DNA from 2 places in the Reinekea sp. genome. Region 2 is predicted to be linked to the other one. Evidence: predicted binding sites of a transcription regulator. Region 2 holds the regulator's gene; the other holds the start of a gene.
What was found. Region 2 encodes LexA, which represses DNA repair genes until DNA is damaged. Its sites were predicted from a motif close to TACTGTNTANNTANACAGTA; they were not measured.
Positions count from the first base shown of each region.

Region 1: uvrA (excinuclease ABC subunit UvrA) is a predicted target of LexA. The motif match lies at 6,816-6,835, and genes of this name have one in related genera.

Region 1 is NZ_CEYAVF010000041.1:342-8,809, reverse strand. It holds gene AC4FIC_RS13775 (insulinase family protein) at 1-2,597, opposite strand, end outside; gene AC4FIC_RS13770 (tetratricopeptide repeat protein) at 2,864-3,727, shown strand; gene uvrA (excinuclease ABC subunit UvrA) at 3,793-6,621, opposite strand; gene AC4FIC_RS13760 (MFS transporter) at 6,929-8,113, shown strand; partial or broken gene AC4FIC_RS13755 (single-stranded DNA-binding protein) at 8,205-8,468, shown strand, end outside.
Region 2 is NZ_CEYAVF010000004.1:100,740-109,207, forward strand. It holds gene AC4FIC_RS03060 (lytic transglycosylase) at 1-118, opposite strand, end outside; gene AC4FIC_RS03065 (class I SAM-dependent methyltransferase) at 240-1,040, shown strand; gene rnhA (ribonuclease HI) at 1,037-1,480, shown strand; gene dnaQ (DNA polymerase III subunit epsilon) at 1,477-2,202, shown strand; gene lexA (transcriptional repressor LexA) at 2,243-2,845, opposite strand; gene AC4FIC_RS03085 (alpha/beta hydrolase) at 2,920-3,762, shown strand; gene AC4FIC_RS03090 (cation:proton antiporter domain-containing protein) at 3,739-4,893, opposite strand; gene AC4FIC_RS03095 (3-deoxy-7-phosphoheptulonate synthase) at 4,979-6,052, opposite strand; gene AC4FIC_RS03100 (hypothetical protein) at 6,148-6,537, shown strand; gene AC4FIC_RS03105 (sulfite exporter TauE/SafE family protein) at 6,567-7,343, opposite strand; gene cysB (HTH-type transcriptional regulator CysB) at 7,579-8,468, shown strand, end outside.

The DNA of each region.
Region 1 (8,468 bases), on a different contig from region 2:
GTCAATCCGGTCATCAGGCCCCGCTTGTAGGCTTCGAAACTCAGTTCGTTCATATTGGCTAACTGCTGGGCAAAACGGCTTAAGAAACGGTTCGAATAGAGTTGCACCATGGCCGCGTCGGTACTTGGCGACTGCACATAAAGTAGCAGTGCCGGCAGGCCATCTATCGGATAGGCCCGTGCTAAGACTATATAACCCAGCTGTTCGCGGGTACGCAGATCGGCAAAGTAGGGCGCGCTCATGGTTTCCGCTAACAGCGCATAGAGTGCGCGCTCACGCAGACTGCTGTTGTCGCCCTGATACAGTTCCAGCATGGCTGAATCGGCGTGATCAATATTGACCCGGGCCAAAAAATCGCGCGCCGGCAGCTTGGCGATGGCCCGTCCGGCCGCTTGAGTGCCGCCCTGGGGGATGATTCTGTCGATGCGCTGAGCCAGAACCTTGGCCTGATCGGCGAGGATATTGCCGTGCACCAACAGTTCCAATCGACTGCTCGCTAGCCACTCATTGCGCGCAATCAGCAGACTATCTGGGGTCAAGGTCTGCGCAGCTGCCGATTGCTCAGCGACTGAGAAACTGTTAGCCGTGAGCCATTCATTTAGTTGGCGGATCATCTGACTGATCACCGGATCTTCCGAGCGATTGCGCAGCGCCCGCAGGGTTTCCTCTTTTTTGATGGCAAAACGCTCTGGACTGATGCGGTGCTCGGTTAGTTCCAGAATAAGGGTGTCGAGCAATAGGTGTAACTTGTCCTGATAGCCATAGAGCCGAACTTGGATGCCATTATCCACTAAGGCTATGCCATAACCGGATCCAGCCAGGCCAGCCTCATAGCGAACCTCATTGAGCGCGTCGTTGACCAGATCGAGATACAGCGCCGTGGCCATCGCCTGGCTGGCCGATACGTTGGCGTAGTTGGTTTCCAGCAACAGGTGAATGTCGACCTTGGGCGTGTAAAAGGCATCATCTTGTTCAAACCACAGGGTTTTACCGCTGTCCTGCAACAGGATTTGGGGTGTACTGCGGTACAGTGCAGAGGCGACCTTTTGTGCCGGTTGGACATTGAACTGGGTCGGTACAAAGGGGTTAGCATTCGGTAAGGCCAAGCCAGGCGCTTGATTCGGTGTGCGCCATCGGGCAACGGTGGCACCGGCCAATTGTTCGCTGCGATAGGGCGTCTGGTAATATTGACTCTTAACCAGGGTTTTGGCGTCCGGCCGGACCAGAATGACCAGAGCATTGTCGGGTATTAGGGCCGATAAGACCTGTTCAATCGCCGCTGGCGTAAAGTCCGCCAACCGGTAGGGACCCGAGAGCACCTGGGCCGCCGGATAATAACGCTGATTCTCGGCCAGAGCCACCGCAGTCGAACTGGGCCCAACCTTTTCCGCGAATTGAAAGGCCAGCTCATTGATGTTTTTCTGCTCGTCAAAAATCCACTCTTGAATCCCGGCCTGACGAATCAATTCGATATGGCTGAATAGCAGCTCGGTGACCGCTTGCCAATTGGCTAGGCCGTCCGGGGTGAGGTCGATCTGGACATCAAAGGTGGTGTTGGCATGAGTTATACCGCCGCTGCTGGCGGACAGGTTTTCCGCCCAGCCCTTAGCTTTCAGAACCGACAAGAGCGAACCGGTGGATTCATGGCCGAGTAGGTGGCCGACGTATTGGTTGGGTTTGCTCGCCAACTGCCCAGCCGTGCCGGGGATGGGAAAGCGCAGTTCCAGACGTCGCATCTCGCGGCGTGGCTCGATCGTGACCAATAGAGGCAGTTGCACTGGATCAAACAGCGGCACATCGTAGTTGAGCTTTGGCGCTTGCTGGGCCCGAACACCGGCAAAGTAGTCTATGGCCCAAGACTCCAAGGTGTTGATATCTTGGGGGCCATATATGGCTAAGGCCATATTGGCCGCGACATAATGCTGCCGATAGAAGGTGCGTAATCGAGTGGTCATCTCCGGCGATGTCAGAGTAGACAGGTTGCCAATAGCCAAGCGCGATGCCGGATGACCGGCGTCGGTTAGTTCGCGCATGACATCTTCAATCCGACGTTCGTCATTCTGTAACGAGGCGGTGAACTCGGAATTGACGGCATTGCGCTCACGCTCGGTAAAGCCCGCATCGAACAGTGGTGCAATAAAAAATTGCGCGAAACGATCGAGCGCGGGCTCCAGTTGCAAGCCATTGATGTCGAAGTGATAGAGGGTATTGGTGTTGCTCGTGTAGGCGTTATCGCTGCCGCCGTTCTGTTCAATAAAGGTTTGATAGCCATCGACTTCGGGAAACTTCTCGGTCCCGAGAAACAGCATGTGTTCCAAAAAATGCGCCAGGCCGGGAATGTCGGAAGGATTGGCCCACGAGCCGGAGAAAACATTTAGGGCCGCGGCGGCCTTGTCGCTACTGGGATCGGACACCAGGACAACAGACAGACCGTTGTTCAGAGTCAGGGTTTTAAAAATTCGTGCTTCACTGGCGCTGACGTCAATATTGGAGGGATTCGACTCCACCGAGCCCGGGGATTGGATCCAGAATATGCCGGTACCAGCCAGTACGACTGTCACGGTTACGGCGAGGGCTAGGATGACGCCGCGCTTCATGGTTAACTCCGGTTGTGTAAGTGAATAACGACCTAGTTTACCGGTGAGCCAATCGATGCACCAGCTTAGGGGTTGTCGAAAACCGTTTTAATTCAATCGCCACGGTGCGCAGGGTACTTAGGCTCCGCGGTCTTGTCATTGCCAAGCCGTGACATCAGGCTTTTTATCGGTCTTGGCGATTTCTAAGGCTCCTAGGTCTTGTTCCTCGTCTATTTGGCCCTTATATTCACCCCAATATTAAAAGCGTGTGAAAACCTGAGGTCGCTATGAATACAACAAATACTATTGTCGCTGTAACCGCCGATAATTTTCAGCATATTATGGTCGAGCAGTCGCAACAGCAGCTGGTCGTGCTCGATTTTTGGGCCCAATGGAGCGAGCCCTCTAAGGCTCTAAGCCCTATTCTGGAAAAACTGGCGCTTGAATACGCCGGTCAATTTCTGCTCGGCAAGGTCAACACCGACGAACAGCAGGCGCTGGTGGCTCAGTTTGGTGTGCGCAGTTTGCCCGCGGTGGTCTTTGTGAAAGACGGACAGCCGATCGATGGCTTTATGGGCGGTGAATCGGAGCGCGTCATTCGTGAGCGCTTACTTACTCATTTGCCCGCGCCATGGCAGGTTGATGTCGAACAAGCTCAAGCTTTGTTGCAGGCAGGACGGTTCGACGAGGCACTGACCCTGGCCTATAGCGCCTATAGTTTGAGTGATGAGGATTTTAATATTGGCTTGCTGATGGCGGATTGTTATCTGCAGTTAAAACGCGTCAAAGAGGCCCAGACGGTCTTGGTTAAGGCGACCTTGGAACAACGCCTAAGCCCATACTGGGTCGCGCTGGAGGCCCGCCTCGATCTGATGTTGCAGGCCGCCGACAGCCCGGAAATCGTCGCGTTACAACAGGCCTTAGCCGCCGATGCGGATAATCTTGAATTGAAATACAGCTTGGCCCTGCAGTATAGCCAGCATGAGCGGGTCGAAGATGCCTTGCAGGCGGTGTTGGAGGTGTTGCAAAAGGATAAGCAGTTTCACGACGGGGGTGCTCGTAAAACCATGTTGGATTTACTGCAAAGCCTGGGCAAGGGCGACCCTCTAGCGGCTCAATACCAGCGCAAACTCTTTACCCTGCTCTACTGAGCAGGATAAAGGGGACAGGCAGTGAACCGGTTAGGCCACCCTTGGGGGCAGCCCAGCCAGCCTAGCTAAGGTCGATCCAATTGAATCTTAAGATAGCTACCGGTGACCGAGCCCTTATCGACAGCCAGCTGCTCTGGCGTGCCACTGGCGACAATCTTACCGCCGCGCACGCCGCCTTCAGGACCCAAATCGATCACCCAATCGGCGGTTTTCACCACATCCAGATTATGCTCGATCACCACGACCGTATTGCCGTTGTCGCGTAACCGATGCAACACCTCTAAGAGTTGCTTAATATCCTGAAAGTGCAGACCGGTGGTCGGCTCATCGAGAATATAGAGGGTGCTGCCGGTATCGCGCTTGGACAGTTCGCGCGCCAACTTAACGCGTTGGGCCTCGCCGCCCGAGAGGGTGGTCGCGCTTTGGCCCAGCTTGACGTAAGACAGACCGACATCGGTCAGGGTTTGCAATTTGCGGTAAAGAGCTGGGATGGCCTCGAAAAAGAGCAAGGCATCCTCGATGGTCATATCCAAGACTTGGTGGATATTTTTCGATTTATATCGAATCTCCAGTGTTTCACGGTTGTAGCGCTTGCCGGTGCAAATATCGCAAGGCACATAGATGTCCGCTAGGAAATGCATTTCGACCTTGATCAGGCCGTCGCCCTGGCAGGCCTCACAGCGCCCTCCCTTAACGTTAAAGCTGAATCGGCCCGGTGCATAGCCGCGCGATCGAGCCTCTTGGGTGCCGGAGAAGAGATCTCGGATGGCGGTGAAAATACCGGTATAGGTCGCCGGATTGGAACGCGGCGTGCGTCCGATCGGGCTCTGGTCTATATCGACCACCTTGTCATAGTAATCCAAGCCTTCGATCGCTTTATAGGGTGCGGCCGTCAGGGTGGTGGCATTGTTCAGCGCGGTAGCAGCCAGTGGATAGAGCGTCTGGTTGATCAGCGTGGACTTGCCCGAACCGGATACACCGGTAATGCAGGTAAAGAGGCCAACCGGGATATGCAAATCGACGTTTTGCAGATTGTTGCCGGTCGCGCCGCGCACGGTCAACTGCCGGGTGGGATCGTTTACCGCGCGCTCGGTCGGTATTTCGATACGTTTTTTGCCGCTCAAGTATTGCCCGGTGAGTGAGTTTTTATTCTTCATAACCTGTTCCGGCGTGCCATAGGCGATGATTTCACCCCCATGTACGCCCGCGCCCGGGCCGATATCGAGGACCCAATCGGCCATCTTGATGGCGTCTTCATCGTGTTCAACGACAATCACCGAGTTGCCCATATCGCGCAGATCGGTCAGAGTTTTTAGTAAGCGATCGTTATCGCGCTGATGCAGACCGATCGAGGGTTCGTCAAGAATATACATCACCCCGACCAGGCCAGCACCAATTTGGCTGGCCAAGCGAATGCGTTGGGTTTCTCCACCGGACAGGGTGTCGGCGCTGCGGTTGAGGGTAAGGTAGTCGAGTCCGACGTTCTCTAAAAAGGTGAGCCGTTGAACGATTTCGCGCATGATTTTTTCGGAGATTTGCGCCCGATTGCCGGTCAACTGAAGCTTTTTATAGTAGAGCACCGCATCGGAGATCGACATATGGGTGATTTCCGGCAGCGTTACGCCGTCAATAAAGACGTTGCGCGCGCTTTCTTTGAGTCGACTGCCGTTGCAGCTTGGGCAATGTTGCTCGGCCAAAAACTTGCCCAGCTCCTCGCGCACCGAACCGCTGTCGGTCTCGCGGTAGCGCCGATCCATATTGGGGATAATGCCTTCAAAGGTGTGCTTGCGGTTGTAGATGGCGCCCCGGCTGTTGACATAATTGAAGTCAATTTCGACATCGCCGCTGCCTTCCAAAACCGTCTTCTGGAATTTTTTCGGTAAGCTGTCGAACGGCTTTTCGATATCGACCTTAAAATGACTCGCCAAGGACGTGAGCTGGCTATAGTAGTACACCGAGCGCCGGTCCCAGCCGGATACCGCGCCTTCAGCGAGGGTCAGGCTGGTGTCCCGAACCACTTTCGCGCGATCAAAATATTGTTTCAGCCCGAGTCCGTCGCATTCCTCACAAGCCCCGGCCGGGTTATTGAAAGAAAACATGCGCGGTTCCAGTTCGGTAATGGAATAACCGCAGACCGGACAGGCAAATTTATTGGAAAATAACAGCGTCTCGCCATCACCGTCCATCCAGGCAACTTGGGCGATGCCACCGGATAGGGTCAGGCAGGTCTCAAACGATTCCGCCAGACGCAGCTGCAGGTCATCTCGCACCTTGAAGCGGTCGACCACGGTTTCGATTGAATGCTTCTTGCGCTTGTCCAGCGCCGGCACCTCATCCAGATCCATGATCGTGCCGTCAACCCGCACGCGCACAAAGCCCTGGGCCTTCAATTCGTTAAAAATATGCAGGTGCTCGCCCTTACGATCACGGATCAGCGGGGCGAGCATCATCAGCTTGCTGCCGGCCGGCAAGGCCAACACCTGGTCAACCATTTGGCTGACGGTTTGGGCTTCCAGCGGTTCGCCGTGCTGTGGGCAGCGCGGTTCGCCGACTCGGGCAAATAAGAGTCTGAGATAGTCGTAGATTTCGGTGGTCGTGCCGACCGTTGAGCGCGGATTGTGGCTCGTGGTCTTTTGCTCAATGGAAATTGCCGGTGACAAGCCCTCGATGTGATCGACATCGGGTTTTTCCATCATCGATAGAAACTGTCGCGCATAAGTCGACAACGACTCGACATAGCGTCGCTGGCCTTCCGCATAGAGAGTATCGAACGCCAAGGAGGATTTACCAGAGCCCGACAGACCGGTAATAACCACCAGTTTGTCACGCGGGATATCGATAGAGATGTTTTTTAGGTTATGGGTACGAGCCCCTTGGACGGAAATTATGTCCATGTAATCCTCAATGTTGGCAAAAGCAAAAGCTCAAAGAAAGCATAAATTGGTTAAAAAATCCAGCCCGGCGTGGGGTTGTGTTGCCCGTTAACTCTGGCCTGGCCGCAATGGGGCTAGGCCGCAGGACGGTTATCGAGGTGATCGGGTCCTGGCCGACACTGGATCTGAGCAGGACCAAAAAAACGATCCCAGTCTGCTGTTCGGATGTACAGTTTGCAACGTTTTTTTTAGTCTTTTTCTTTACTAGGGCAAGGGGGCGCGCATCTGTTAGAATTCGCGTTTTTCCAGCCATAAGATTTAACGGTCTATGTCACTGAATAATCTGGAACGCAGGGCCCTAATTGGTCTGGCGATGCTTTACGCGACCCGAATGCTCGGCCTGTTTATGGTGTTGCCGGTGCTGTCGCTTTATGGCTTGGATCTGGAGGGTGCAAATAGCGCCAACCTCGGTCTGGCTTTGGGCATCTATGGCATTACTCAGGCGGTGTTGCAGATTCCCTTTGGCGCGGCTTCGGACCGCTTCGGTCGTAAGCCGATGATCCTTATTGGCTTACTGGTGTTTTGCCTGGGCAGCGTGATCGCAGCCTTGTCTGATAACGTTATCGGCCTGGTTGTCGGTCGAGCTCTGCAGGGCTCCGGCGCTATTTCCAGTGTGGTTTTGGCCCTGCTAGCCGACTATACCCGGGAGACCGAACGGTCCAAGGCGATGGCGGTAATCGGTGCAGTGATCGGTGGCTCTTTTGTCTTGGCAGTGATGTTAGGGCCTTGGATTGCAAAGTTGGCCGGTCTTAACGGCCTGTTCTGGTTTACCGCCTGCTTGGCTCTGCTGGGTCTGCTGGTGGTCTACCTACTGCCGCCGGTGCCGCCGCTTCAACAGCATCCGGAGCGTCAGGTGCGCGGCGACCTGGTTAAGACGGTCTTCGCCGATAGCAATGTATTGATTCTCAGTTTGGGGATCTTCTTCTTGCATATGACCATGACGGCCCTGTTTGTCGCCTTACCGGTGATACTGGTTGCGCGCGGTTTTGTCGCAGCAGAACTGGGCAGCATCTATGCCCCGGTGATGATTTTGGCCTTTCTCGGCATGGCGCCGATGATGATGGCCGCGGAAAAACGCAGCGCCCATATCCGCTACTTGCGCTTTGCCGCCAGTTTTATATTTGTCGCGCTGTTGGCCATAGGCCTTGTGCCCAGCGGCGCGGCGACGGCAATGTCGCTGTTGTTGTTTTTTGTTGGCTTCAATTTCATCGAGGCCACCTTACCGTCGCTCTTGAGTCGTAAGGTGGATCCGAGCCGGCGAGGTACCGCCATGGGCGTGTTTGCTACCGCGCAGTTTCTCGGTGCGGCGCTGGGTGGTATCGCGGGTGGGCTATTATTTGTCGATCAAAACATCGGCCTAATTGTCGCGCTGGGCATCGGCGCACAATTAATTTGGATTGTACTCTTAACGGTCGTTAAGCCGGTCATCAAAGCAGACGCTAAGACGGCCTAGGCCCCTCTGCAGTGAAATGCCCAGGGGCTTGAATTTGCGGCTTAACTAATAGATAGTTTATGAATTAGAACCACGGTAAATAGGAATTGTTATGGCTAAAGGTACAGTAAACAGGGTTATTATTCTCGGTCGTTTGGGTCAGGACCCAGAAGCCCGTTCAACGGCCAATGGCACCCAAGTGGTGAATTTGAACGTTGCCACCAATGAGTTGGGCCGTGCGGATGAGCAGGGCAATCGCCCAGATCTCACCGAATGGCACCGCATCGTGTTGTTTGGTCGGATGGCTGAAAATGCGGCGCAGTATTTGAAGAAGGGTTCTCAGGTTTACATCGAGGGCCGAGTGCAAACGCGTAAA
Region 2 (8,468 bases):
TTGAAGCCGTAATGGGGGCGATTTGCGCTTCTTGACTGACCCGTTCGACGGGTATCAGGTTACAGGCAGTCAATAACAGACTGGCACCGAGGGTGGTAATTTTTTTAATTAATATCATTGAGTCGCAGCAGTTTATTGAGACGAATGGATAGATCGGCGATAATTCTATTTTCCTCTGCTTCAGGTAGCAAGGAATTCGACCCGAATCGGGCATTTAAAATAGTATCAAGGTGTTTATATTGGTAAAAAGACTAGGGCAAGGGTTTAAACAAGTCTATCGCCACGGTCCAAATGATACCCGATATCAGGAATTAATTTTGTCGCAGTGGTACCAAGGGGCCTTGGGGCAAGAGTTAATAGAGGCTGAGCGAGGCCTGATCTCTCGGGCTATCTCGGGGCGTTTTGGCGCGTCGATGGTTCAGCTGGACAGCGGCTTTCATGAAATCCTGTTTGAGCAGCGCTTGTTTGGGTCGGGCATTATTGTCTCGCAATTGGAAAATCGAGCCCATTGTCCCGTGGTGTGTGCCAAACCCGAAGACCTCCCGTTCGAGCCGGAAAGCTTGGATATGCTGTTGATGCATCACACACTGGATTTATGTGAAAACCCCTACCAAGCGGTGAGGGAGGGCGCTTTGGCGCTCAAACCGGGCGGTTTGCTGATTGTATTGGGGTTTAACCCGCTTAGCTTATGGGGGTTACGATCGATGATTCAAAGCCGACCGTCCGGTTATGGCGTTTGGAATTCCAGGTTTCTTCGCAGCGGTCGGGTAGCCGATTGGATGCAACTGCTCAACTTCGAGCTAGAAAGACAGGAAAAGCACCTGTTTTTACCGCCCATGAATCGCCCGGCTTGGCTTAAAAATCTTGCCCTAGGCGAACATGTCCAACGCAAACTGCTGCCCTTCACCGGGGCTGTGTACCTCCTGGTCGGCTATAAACAGGTATTTGGCAAAATTCACACCAGTCCCAAACGTCAGCGGCGCAGTTTTATGGATTCGTCGGTTACCGCCAACAGCACCATCCGGGAGCAGCCCCGATGAGCACGCCGGTGACGATTTACACCGACGGTGGCTGTCGTGGTAATCCCGGTCCCGGTGGCTGGGGCGCCGTGTTATTGTGGGGTGAACATCGCAAGGAATTAAACGGCTCCGAAGCGCTAACAACCAATAATCGTATGGAGTTATTAGCGGCGATTGAGGGCCTAAAGTTCCTTAATAGAGATGTCGCGGTCCGTCTGTACACCGATTCGCAATATGTGAAGCAGGGTATTACCCAGTGGATTCGGGGCTGGAAGAAGAATGGCTGGCAGACCGCCAGCAAGCAACCGGTTAAAAATAAGGACCTGTGGCAGGAACTCGACCAGTTAATGGGTCGATATCGAGTATCCTGGCATTGGGTTAAGGGGCATTCGGGTGACCCGATGAATGAATTGGCCGACCGCCTGGCCAATCACGCTATGGATAAGATGGGGAAATCATGAGACAGGTCGTATTAGATACAGAAACAACGGGATTGAACCCCAAGAAAGGCGATCGAATCGTAGAAATCGGTTGTTTGGAGATGATCGACCGACGCTTGACCGGGCGGCAACTGCATTATTTTCTCAATCCTGAACGCGATATCCCCGAAGAGGTTGTCGCTATTCACGGCATCACCAATGAGCAGGTCAAAGATGCACCCAAATTCACCCAGATTGCCGATGAATTGTGGCAGTGGCTCGACGGCGCTGAACTGATTATCCACAATGCGGCCTTCGACATGGGGTTTCTCAATGCCGAATATCAGTTGTTGGCCAATAAGCAGGGCACGACCTTTAAGGCCTTGGAGTCAGTCTGTGGGGTATTAGATACGTTAAAGCTGGCGCGAGAAAAACATCCAGGCTCGAGAGTGTCACTCGATGCGCTCTGTAAACGCTATGGCATCGACAATTCCCACCGCACATTGCACGGCGCAATTCTCGATTCAGAGATACTGTCCGATGTGTACCTGATGCTGACTGGTGGTCAAACTGACTTGCTCTTGGATGATTCCGATCCAGTGCCGGCAGCCGCCAATGCATTAGACTTATCTGCTTTAGCAACGGTGCAGGGCGACCTTGTTAAAATTGTCCCAACGGCAGAAGAGATAAGTGCGCATCAGGACATGTTGCAGTTGATCGCCAAAAAATCCGCGTCGGTAATCGATTGGCCGACACCCGACTAATACGCTAGAACGGCTGACGATCAGCCGTTTGGGCCACTTTTTAGTGAATTGAACGACGAATAACGCCGACATAAAGACCTTCGATGGCAAAGTCCTGTTCCGTCACATTCACCACTATCGGCTTAAAGTCGGCATTTTCAGGATATAGGGTAACGAGATTACCTTTTTTCTCATAACGCTTAACGGTAACATCGTCGCCCACGCGCGCCACGACTATATCGCCGTTGCGTACCCGGTCGGTCTTATGGACCGCAATCAGGTCATCTTCGAGTATGCCGATGTCCTTCATGCTGAGGCCCTGAACCTGCAGCATAAAATCGGCTTTAGGGTGAAACAGACCCTTGGGCAGGTCAAAATATTCGGAAATTTGCTCTTCGGCCAGTATTGGGGAGCCTGCGGCAACCATGCCAACAACCGGCAACCCGGTCTCAGACGCGGGTAAGCGGATACCACGACTGGCGCCATGAACAATTTCGATATAACCTTTGCGCGCCAGTGCCTTAATATGTTCTTCGGCGGCATTGGGCGATTTAAAGCCAAGAGTCTTGGCGATTTCTGCCCTTGTGGGTGGGTATCCCGTATCATCAATGTGATCTTTGATGACATCGAGAACTTGCTGTTGCCTTGCCGTGAGTTTTTCCATAACCTAGCGCCTGTTATTATGTACAGTACATGTGATTATATACAGTCAAGGTCGGCTGTAAAGGGATAAATCGTTTGAAAAGTAGCAGTCAATTATTTCCAGTGGAACTTATCTCCGCAGAAGTCCGAGCAGATCATTTCGAAGACTCTTATTCATTGAAGCCGAATAAGAGCAAAGACAACTCGGTTGAAATTGCGTTGATTCATTTACACGCCAACCGAAACCCAGACGGGGATCAGGTCTTGTTTGTCCACGATGTGTTCGAAAGTCATTGGCAGTGGACTGACGGACCGTGTAAGCCAGTGATTGCCAAACTGCTGGCCCAGGGCGTTTCGGTCTGGCTGATGGATTGGCGCGCGCACGGCTCGTCTAAAAAAAATAAACAGCCACAATTAAATCACATCGAAGAGATGGCGGCCCTCGATCTATCGTCGGTGACCGCCTTTATTGAGGAGAAGAGCGGTCAACCCCTTACTCTGGTGGCACGCGGCCTTGGCTCGCAAATGGTGTTACTGGGTCTGGCGGGCTTGCGCAATATCAAACGTTACATCCTAATCGATGCCGGCTCAGTGCGCGGGCTGAGACGTTATTGGATTCCCGGTTTAAAATGGCTCAAGCAGTCAAAGTTGATTGGTCGACACTGGATTAGCGGCACCGGGTCGGAACAGGAACCGGTCAGTCTATTCAAAGGCCAGCTCAGCCGGCAGGGGCTGTTCGCGCGCTTTCGGCATAAGAATACCCGCCAGCAACTTCAGACCCTTCAGCAGTTGGCGGGTAATATCATCTGGCTGTGCACCCAAAGTAGCGCCGAGACGGTGGCCCGTCGGCATGCCGGTAAGCAGGCTCGGATCCACCGGATTAAGCCGTCAGAGGTCCATGATGAGATCTATAAGCTAGTCTCGTCGAAGTCGGTCTGAGACCGCGATCGGGTTCTGGAAATTGAATACGATGATATAGCTGGACAGGGCGAAGGTTGCTATGGCTGTGGACTGAACCAATACCGCGGCCTTTTCGGAGAGCAAACCGGAACCTTGTGCCAAAAAGGTCACCAGCAGTGAAAATTCCGATATCTGGCCCAGTCGATAACCTATATCCCAGGCCAGGTGATTGGTTTCGCTGAGCCGTAACAGCAAAGAATGGAACACAATCGGTTTGCCTACCAAGACCAGCACGGTCAAGATCGCCATCGGGATCATCACTGTCGACAATACTTGGAGATTAAGTTGAGCACCCAAGGTAAAGAAAAACAGGATCAGAAAGAAATCGCGCAGGGGCTTGAGATTCAAGGCAATGTATTGAGAAATCGGACTGCTGGCCAAGCTAACCCCAGCGATAAAGGCGCCTATTTCATAGGACAGGCCGATCAGGTGCGCAAATTCTCCAACCCCCAAACACCAGCCAATGGCCAGCAAGAAGATATATTCGTGGAATCGGTCGAAGCGACTCAAGAGCGGCAATATGGTGTACTTGACCGCGCCCAGTGTGCCCAGAATCAAGATCGGTAACATAACCAAGGGTTTGATTAGGGTCCAGGTATTAACTGTCTCTTGACCAAAGCTTTCGATGGCCAACAGCACCAAGATGGCGATAAAATCCTGTATCAATAGAATGCCAACCATCAGCTCGCCGGAGTGGCGATGATGCAAAACCGTCGTAGGGAGCAGCTTAATACCGATAATGGTGCTGGAAAACATCAGGCAGAGCCCGATAATAATAGCCTCGCCCACCTCAAAGCCTAACAACCGGGTCACCGCAAATCCGGTCACCGCAAAGGTCACACAACTGGCAATGCCGACCACTAGGCTTTTTCTTAAGGTGGTCATAAGATTAGACAGTTGCATGTCCAGGCCAAGCAAGAACAACAGAAAAATGATGCCGATCTCGGAAATATCCGTCAGCAATTGGGTGTCTTCGACCACCGAAAAGCCAAAGGGTCCAATTAGGACCCCGAGCAAGATGTAAGCAATCAACAAGGGCTGCCGGGTATAGAGCGCAAGGGTTGCGAGCACCGCGGCGCCGGTGAAGATCAGAAAGAAGGAAAAAACCATAAATTTTTTTGCCGAAGTTGGTGGAATTCAGGAGTCGGATAAAGGTTTCACAATAGCGAAACCAGTATCCTTCAACTGCGCCCGGTTAGGAAGGGCGTTTATTCAACATTGGCTTGACCTTATCGCGCATCGAACGCAGCAACTGCTCGGTCGCATCCCACGAAATGCACGCATCGGTGACCGATTGACCGTAGGTTAAATCGGCAAGATCGGCTGGGATTTTTTGATTGCCGGCCACCAAATTACTTTCAATCATCACGCCGATGATCGATTGGTTGCCTTCAACGATCTGATTGGCGACATTGTCGGCCACCAGCATTTGCAGATTGTGGTCCTTATTGGAATTGGCGTGAGAGCAGTCGACCATGATATTGGGCACGATACCCGACTTGCTCAATTGGCCTTCACAGACCGCGACCGATACTGAATCGTAATTGGGCTTGCCATCACCGCCGCGCAAGACGACATGGCCGTAGCCATTGCCTTTGGTGGTGATAATCGATACCTGACCCTGATGGTTAATGCCAAGGAAGTTATGCGGCGAGGAAACACTTTTTAATGCATTGATGGCCACATCGAGCCCGCCATCGGTGCCATTTTTAAAGCCAACGGCAGACGACAAGCCGCTCGCCATTTCGCGATGCGTCTGACTCTCCGTGGTACGGGCACCAATGGCCGACCAGCTGATTAGATCTTGTAAGTATTGGGGGGAAATAGGATCCAGCGCTTCGGTTGCCGTGGGTAGGCCAATTTCAGCGATGTCCAATAACAGCTGGCGACCGATATGCAGGCCGTCGGCAATTTTAAAACTGTCATTCAGATAGGGGTCGTTAACCAGGCCTTTCCAGCCGGTCGTGGTGCGAGGCTTTTCAAAATAAACCCGCATTACCAGCAACAGGGTGTCCTGCACTTCATCGCTGATTGCCTTTAAACGCTTGGCATAGTCGATGGCGGCCTTCGTATCATGGATCGAACAGGGGCCGATGACCACGATTAAACGCGGATCGGTGCGGTCTAAGATATTACGAACCGCGTTTCGACCCTGCGCTATGGTTAGGTTCGCCGTTTCGGTCACGGGAACATCTTGTTTCAGCTGAGCCGGGGTAATCAGTATTTCTTGGCTAGCAATGTTCAGGTTTTCTATCTTATTTATTGTCATTGTCTTATCGTAGCGGTTGCTGAAGATATAACGATCATAGGCGAGTACATAAATAATTACAACCCGTACATCTTTATTTACAGGAGACATATGTTATGAACAAAGAAGATCGCATAAATCGCATCTTCCTTCCCGCTGCTATGGTTACCATTGTGGTATTGGGTGCGACCATCCTAACCTACAACTATATGAAGAATAACCAAGCGGTCAAGCCACAAGTCGATATCAATCTCACGCAGCCGCAAGCACTTCAAATATGTATTGCTCAGGCCCGAGAAGACTACGGCGTGGACATGTTGCAAGCGACCTTTGATCAGCAATCCTCACGTTTTAACATCGCCGAGAAGACCTTTACCATCTTTGCCGATCTGGTGATCAGAGGCGTGGAGCGCGAACCGGCCTACATTCGCTGTGAGGTTTCGGCGGTGAATCGGAAAATCGAGGATTACCGAATTAAGGGTATAAAGCGAAAAAGTTTTTTCTAGCGCCTCACTGGACTGGGCCGGTCACAGGCCTAAAACAACGCATACTTGAGGCCGAGTAGCATCAGTAGACTGGCCAGTATCGGATGCATTAGTTGACCCGGGATGCGACTCGACAATGCACTGCCGACATAGATGGCCGGCAGTGAGCCGGCCAACAAACAGGCTAGCAGGACAAAGTCGACATTGCCCAAGCGCAAGTGAACCAGGCCGGCAATAAAGGTCAGGGGTACGGCATGGGCAATATCGGTACCGACTATGTTCTTAGGCACCAAGTAGGGGAACATAATCATAAGCACGGCCGTGCCGATCGCGCCTGCGCCCACCGAGCTGAGCGTGACAAAGGCTCCCAAGATAATACCAACGCCAATCAACCGCCATGAACCACCAGAGGCATCTGCCTGGGTGTTTTGTCGACGGCCGTAAAGGGCTGAAATTCGGGTCCGAAACAAGAGCGCAATGGATGTCAAAATTAGCATAAAGCCGAGCGCACTTTTCAGCAGCGGGGCGTAGTTTTCGGGCGAGTCCGACCAGGCGGACAAAAGAATGCCGGTCACAACGGCTGCGGGCAAGCTGCCCAGCGCGAGATTGCGCACGATGGTCCAATTAACGTGGCCCTGCCTGTGGTGGCTGATTAGGCCGCCGGTCTTGGTCAGGGCGGCAAACCAGAGATCAGTGCCGATCGCGATGTGAGCCGGAAAACCAAAAAGGAGTAGGGCAGGTGTCATGAGTGCGCCACCCCCGACGCCGGTGATGCCAACTATCAGGCCAATAAGACCACCTGTAAGGACTAAAAAAAGGATTTCCATATGTATAAAAAAGGCATAAATTGAATGTGTCAGTCAATCTAACTGTTATTTGCTACTTCTAAAAAGAATAGTTAATGATATTTATATAACTAATTTGCAGGTTAGACAGTAGGTTGGTTACTATCCCCGTAACCACTGAGAAGTTTAATGTGTCATCTGGATGTTCAGTGATCAATTTATACTTCAACAGCCAGCTTTATTGACATAAAAACATTGCCATACAAGGATTGCATCAATGAAACTTCAGCAGCTAAAGTATATTTGGGAAGTAGCCCACCACGATCTTAATGTCAGTGCCACGGCTCAGGTACTCTATACCTCGCAACCGGGCATCAGTAAGCAAATCCGTCTCTTGGAAGATGAGCTGGGTATTGAAATCTTCGCCCGCTCTGGCAAACATCTAACTCGTATCACTCCGGCGGGCGAGGCTGTACTCAAGGTGGCTGGCGAGATTCTGGGTAAGGTCGATTCGATCAAGCAGATTGCCCAAGAATACAGTAACGACAAGAAGGGCAGTCTTAGCCTGGCGACAACCCATACTCAAGCCCGATATGCCTTGCCGAATGTTATCGAAGGGTTCATTCACGACTACCCGGAAGTGTCCTTTCATATGCATCAGGGTAATCCGACACAGATCGCCGAAATGGCCGCCGATGGCACCGTTGATATGGCAATTGCCACCGAGGGTATGGACCATTTTACCGATTTGGTCATGATGCCCTGTTATCGTTGGAACCGCTCAATAGTGGTTCCCAAGGATCATCCGCTGGCGCAAAAAAACACCATTTCACTGGAAGATGTCGCCAATTACCCGTTGGTAACCTATGTTTTCGGTTTTACCGGTCGGTCCAAGTTGGACGATGCCTTTTTACAGCGTGATTTAAAACCTAAGGTGGTCTTTACCGCAACCGATGCCGACGTGATCAAGACTTACGTCCGACTCGGTCTGGGGGTTGGAATTTTGGCGCATATGGCCATCGACCCCGAAACCGATCGAGATTTGGTTAGCATCGACGCCAGTCATCTGTTTGAGGCCAGTATTACCAAAATTGGCATGCGCAAGGGCACCTTTCTACGCGGTTTCCAGTTCCGTTTTATCGAACGCTTTGCCCCTCATTTGACCAA